DNA from 2 places in the Flavobacterium sp. CHNK8 genome. Region 2 is predicted to be linked to the other one. Evidence: riboswitches for the same ligand, from Rfam matches in the RefSeq annotation. Region 2 holds a riboswitch; the other holds the start of a gene.
What was found. A riboswitch is a leader RNA that binds a small molecule or an ion and turns the genes downstream of it on or off. The one in region 2 is predicted to bind cobalamin.

Region 1: linked by a shared signal. The riboswitch ahead of metE (5-methyltetrahydropteroyltriglutamate--homocysteine S-methyltransferase) and the one ahead of K5V07_RS10700 (TonB-dependent siderophore receptor) in region 2 are both predicted to bind cobalamin.

The regions. Positions count from the first base shown of each region.
Region 1 covers NZ_CP081492.1:3,132,261-3,135,454, forward strand. The annotation lists gene K5V07_RS13625 (deoxyguanosinetriphosphate triphosphohydrolase) at 1-676, opposite strand, end outside; cobalamin riboswitch at 887-1,081, shown strand; gene metE (5-methyltetrahydropteroyltriglutamate--homocysteine S-methyltransferase) at 1,268-3,194, shown strand, end outside.
Region 2 covers NZ_CP081492.1:2,477,663-2,480,856, forward strand. The annotation lists gene K5V07_RS10700 (TonB-dependent siderophore receptor) at 1-1,379, opposite strand, end outside; cobalamin riboswitch at 1,411-1,609, opposite strand; gene cobC (alpha-ribazole phosphatase) at 1,650-2,186, opposite strand; gene K5V07_RS10710 (adenosylcobinamide-GDP ribazoletransferase) at 2,171-2,971, opposite strand; gene cobT (nicotinate-nucleotide--dimethylbenzimidazole phosphoribosyltransferase) at 3,005-3,194, opposite strand, start outside.

The sequences.
Region 1 (3,194 bases), 650 kb from region 2:
TATCTTGCGCTACTTCTTCAAAAAAAGCTTTGTCTGTTTGAAAAAAACCATATTTTTTATCGGCGATATTTTTAGTTGGTTTTTTAGGCAGACTCTCTTTAGGATATTTCATAAAAGCACCCAGAGTAGCATACGAAATACGAAGTCCTCCTTCAATACCTGGACGGCTTGCAGTAAGTACTGAAAAACCATTAGCATTACCTTCAAAATCAATTAAATCTTGCCACTCTTTTGCGGTAAGTTGGTCTTTGTATTTTTGTCCGTTTCCTATCGAAAAATACTCTCCTATGGCTTTTTCACCCGAATGTCCAAAAGGTGGATTCCCAATATCGTGCGCCAATGATGCTGCAGCTACAATTGCCCCAAAATCATTCATGTGATAACCGTGTACTTCTTTTAAATGCGGGTATTTTTCGATAATTTTTTTTCCTACCAAACGCCCCAAAGAACGCCCAACAACGGAAACTTCAAGACTATGTGTTAATCTGGTATGTACAAAATCAGTTTTGGATAACGGAATAACTTGTGTTTTATCTTGCAAACTTCTAAACGCCGAAGAAAAAATGATTCGATCATAATCTACTTCAAAACCCAAACGGGTATCGTCTTGTTCTACACGCAATCGTTTGCCTTTGTCGCCTTGACGTTTAAGTGATAAAAGTTGTTCCCAGTTCATCATTACTTTTTAAAATTTATTTCCAAAGATAGCAGAAATAGATACATTATCAAGTGAAATAAGGTTAGGTATAACTTATTCACCTGAAAAATATAAAGTATAGAATCCTAGTAATGCAATGTACTAAAAATAACAAATTAATAAACTTATCGAAAAAAAAATCAAAGGATTAGTATTACTTTAGCGCCCTATTTAAGTTCTTAATTTATTTCTTCATCAACCGATAAGGGTTTTACTTAACTGTAGATTAATAGGGAATCGTGTGTAAATCACGAACTGTCGCGCAACTGTAAGTAACACAAAAAGTTTTTATCTGAGAAAAAATCCACTGTATGCCAATGGCAAATGGGAAGGATGATAAAAATGTTACAAGTCAGGAGACCTGCCTTTTATCGAATTGACAATGCTTTCGCGATTTGAAGCAATAGTCAGGTATGGTGCGTTCTGAACACAATAAGCATAACTATTTATGCCTTATTGTGCATTTCTCTTTTGTAACGTATTCTCCTTTCTTCTTTTCATTTCTAACAAACATTTTGAAATGCATCAAGAGCTTTTAACTGATTTATTCATCATTTAAAAAGCAACAACATGCTAACAAACAATCTTGGCTATCCGCGAATTGGTAGCAACAGAGAATTAAAAAAAGCCTGCGAATCCTACTGGGCAGGAAAAATTTCAGTAGACGAGCTTTTGGTTGTAGGCGCAACTATCCGCAAGGAAAACTGGCAATTACAAGTCGAGGCTGGAATCGATTTAATCCCTTCTAACGATTTTTCGTTTTACGATCAAATACTGGATCTATCACTTACATTAGGCGTTATTCCTAAACGTTATCAAGAATTAGCCAAAACAAACTCTATTACCGATTTGTATTTTGCCATGGCCAGAGGTTCACAAAAAGAGGGACTAGATGTAGTTGCTATGGAAATGACTAAATGGTTTGACACCAATTACCATTATATCGTACCCGAATTCACAAAAGATCAAGAATTCAAGTTATTCTCCGAAAAAATAATCGACGAATTCAAAGAAGCTACTGCTTTAGGAATTACTACAAAACCAGTGCTTATAGGTCCTGTTACCTATTTACTTCTTGGAAAAGAAAAAGAAGAAGGTTTTCACAGAATTGATTTAATCGATAAATTGCTACCCGTATATTTTGAAATTCTTAAAAAATTAGAAGCTGAAAACGTGGAATGGATTCAATTTGACGAACCATTTTTGGCTTTGAATCTAACAGATAAAGAACGAAGTGCCATCACTTATGTATATACCGAAATCAACAAACGCTTTCCTAAAATCAAACTGATTCTTGCTAATTATTTTGATTGTTTTGGAGAAAATCTTGAAACTGTACTCGCATTACCTGTCCATACTTTGCATTTAGACTTGGTGCGTTGTCACTCTCAATTAGATGACATTCTGGAATCAGGACAATTATCAGCCAATGTAAATCTTTCGCTTGGTATTGTAGACGGAAGAAATATTTGGAAAAATGATTTCAAAAAATCTTTAGCGCTTATCAAAAAAGCCACAGATGCACTTGGTGAAAACAGGATATTAATCGCTCCGTCTTGTTCTTTGATTCACAGTCCTTGCGATTTGGAGTTAGAAACCAACAACGCAACACTAACACCCGAAATTAAACAATGGCTGGCTTTTGCCAAACAAAAAACAGAGGAAATAGTACTGCTTAAATATTTCGCCTCAAATGAAATAGACGTTAGTAATTCTGTCCGTTTTCAAGAAAACACGATTGCTAATGAAAACCGAAAAACATCAAAATTGATTCATAATGATGCGGTAAAAAATCGAGTTGCAAGCATTACTCAAGGCGATGATCAAAGACAAAATCCGTTTTCAGTTCGTAGAGAAAAACAAACAGACGTATTGGATCTTCCATTATTTCCTACTACCACTATTGGTTCTTTCCCACAAACTGCCGAAGTGCGCAGCTGGAGAGCGAAGTTCAAAAAAGGCGAACTAAATCAACAACAATACGATGATTTACTCCAAAAAGAGATTCAAGAAACGATTCGTTTTCAAGAAGAAACCGGTATTGATGTGCTAGTTCATGGAGAATTTGAACGCAATGACATGGTAGAATATTTTGGAGAACAACTCGACGGATTTACGTTTACCAAAAACGGTTGGGTACAAAGTTACGGAAGCCGTTGTGTGAAACCCCCAGTTATTTATGGCGATGTTTCGCGTCCAAATGCAATGACTGTAAAATGGTCAGCTTACGCTCAATCCCTTACACCAAAATGGGTTAAAGGAATGCTAACCGGCCCCGTAACTATTTTGCAATGGTCCTTTGTTCGTAATGACCAACCACGATCCGAAACCTGTACTCAAATTGCATTGGCGATTAGAGATGAGGTAGTCGATTTAGAAAACGCAGGAATTAAGATTATTCAAATAGACGAACCGGCTATTCGAGAGGGATTGCCTTTGCGCAAAGAAGAATGGGCAACGTATTTGGATTGGGCGGTTAAAGCATTTAGAATTTCGG
Region 2 (3,194 bases):
AAATCTTTTATTTTATTGAAGTAAACCGTTTGTGTAAGCGATACATTATGATATTTAAAAATATTTGCGAGTTCGCCTTGATAAGCACTTTCTGGTTTTAAATTAGGATTGCCACCACTTTCCCAGTACAAATCATTATAGGTTGGAATTCTAAAATTATGCGAAACATTAGCCTTGATTTGATACCAAGAAATACCGTGCCAACTACTCCCCAGAGAGAACAAGACTGGTGATTGGTAATTGTTAGTAATTTCTTTACGAATGCCAAACTCATTTTGCCAATTTTTAGTGGCTTCGTATTTTGCCAAAACAGCAAAACTGCTAATTTCACGCTCATGATTACCAAATCCTGATCCTTCACCTTTAGTTAGATTATACTCTAACAGCGCATTTATTAAAAGTTTGCTATTAAATTGGTGGTTGACATCGGCTTTAACAATCCATGTATTTGTATTACCAAAACTATAATCTGGCTTTGTATTGTCTTCAAAATATTGATAGCCTTCTGTTATATATGCCGTTCTTAAATAAGTAGTCCATTTATTAAAACTAGCTTGGTACTCTAATAAATTTCTACTAAAATCATTTTTGTATTTTGTACGTGACTCAGATGATGATAACAAGGAAATATTTCGGTCGGTATTTGAGGATTGACTATACAGTTTTAAATACTGTTTTTCATTAAATTTATAACCAACTGTAGCATTTAGTGTGATAACTTCATAATCTCCATTTTCATTAAATCTTTGGTTTCCCCTCCAATCGTAACTATCTTGAAACTTATAATTATTAGTCGAACTATTTCTAGAAAAACCAAACTGTGTTGACCATTTGTCATTTGAAAAAATGCCTTTATACAATAGGTTTTGAGTGTTAAAGCTACCGTAGTCGTATCTTATTTCATTAGAAATTACATCTGTAAAACTTAAATTAGTACCTAAATGTAGCGTTCCACCAATAGCACCACTGCCATAAATAACACTTCCGCCGCCTCCTTTTACTTGTACAGAATTATAATCATTACTTGTTAAAGTATTAAAATCAGTACTGCCGTTCATTTGAGAATTAATATTTATCCCATTCCAAATCACTGCAGTTTGTGAGGAAGTTGTACCCCTAAATGCAACTGTAGACAACATCCCACGACCATATTCTTTAAAATACAAAACCGTATTATAGTTGAGTGAATTTGTGAGTAGTCCAGTGTTTTTTGACAAAATAGAGTCATTCAAACTAATTATAGTTTGAGTACTGGAGAATTTGCGCAGTTTAACATCAGAAACGATAACCTCACGTAAACGCGTGATGGAGTCGTTTTGACCCAAAATAACCTGGCTTGCAAAAAAGCAAAATAAGAAGAATACTTTAAAATGTGTCATAATTTCCTGAACCTTTATTCCCGAAAGTCCGCTATTGATTATGAAATAAGGCAGGTCTCCTGGCTTGCGTCTTGTTGTTGACCTTCCCACCCGCCAACGCGAGCAGTGGCATAGTAGATAACAACAAGCATAATAGCTTACAGTTGCGGGTACAGCTTAGGTTTTGAACCTAATTCCCTTTTAATGCGTTCTTGAATGTAATGAACGCAACCAAATTTCGATTACAAAGATAAAATTATAATGAGAAAATCACCAAAAAAAATGATAATTTTATAAAGTAAGACGTACAACAGCGCCAAAATCTACTTTATTCTGAAAAGCATCTTGTAAGGGCAAGTCAGAAACTGCACACAAAAAGCTCCTAATAACTCCTCCATGTGCCACAATAACAATGGGTTTTGTGGTAGCGGAATCCAGTGCATTTTCCATGAAATCCAACACTCTGTTGTGGAGGTTTAAAAACGACTCGCCGTTTGGTACAGGAACGTTGACAAAATCAGTCATCCATGGGGTAAAAACTTCAGGTGGAATACTGTCCCAATTTTTTAACTCCCAATCGCCAAAATTCATTTCCATCAAGCGCTCATCCAGCGTCACATTTGCAATAGCGAAATTATTTTGAATGTACTTTGCTAGAATGGTACAACGCTGTAAAGGACTTGAATAAAGTAGGGCATCTTGCGGCAATTGCTTTAAAATAGCATCAAAAACTGCTTCATAAGGCGTCGCAATTTCAACATCAGCTTGGCCGTAGCAAATTCCTTTTTCGCAAACGGTCTCGGTATGTCTAACTAAATAAATTTCCATAATGCACTAATTGAAAGATAAAAAATAACTTCACAAACTTGTTGTGTGGCTCCTAGACAATCTCCGGTGTAACCGTCAATCCATTTTTGAAAATAACGGGCTAGAAAAAATCGAGTAAGAAATATTGGTACTAGAACCAAGAGAAATGCTATTTGATAAAAAGACATCACAACCAGTGGAAGCAATCCAAAAAATGCTGATCCAATAACCTCTTTATTTGAGTAACTTTGAGCAATGGGCTTGCTTTTACTAGAAGCATCCTCACGAGAATATTCATGCGTAAAAACAATTGATATTGCAGCAAATCTACTAAGAGCATGTCCTGTTATAAAAACTAATAAAAAAGTGAAAAATGCATGGTAGTTTGTAAATAGCGATTCACTTTTGACTATAGTGACTAGACTCATAAACTTTAGCAAAAAAAGCAACACCAAACCAATTGCGCCATAAGCACCGATAGCGCTATCTTTCATAATGGTCAAAATCTTAGTTTTGGTCCAACCACCGCCAAATCCGTCGCACACATCTGCAAAACCATCTTCATGAAAAGCACCTGTAATCAATATACTTGCAATCATCGAAAGGACAATACCAATCTCAGCATTCCATAACCAAGAGGCCGCAGCATAGACTGAAAAAGCTGCCGCCCCAACAATCCAACCAATTAAAGGAAAATATCGGGATGCTTTGTTTAAATAATCCGGGTTATGATCTATATTTTTAGGACACGGAATCCGGGTATAAAACATCAATGCTGTAAAAAATATGTGAACCTCTTTTTTCATTTTTTTGTTTTTGGCTTAGCCAAATTTATAACGTTAATTTATGTTTTTGGAGTTTACCTGAGCCGATTCAAAACTGGCCATATCGTTTAAAAAAGCAACTGCCGATTCCAAAATGGGAAAAGCCAGAGCACAACCCGTACCCTCTCCCAAACGTAAATCAAGTTGTAACACTGAACGAACGTTTAAAAAATCAAGAATTTTTTGGTGTGCTTGCTCTGCTGAG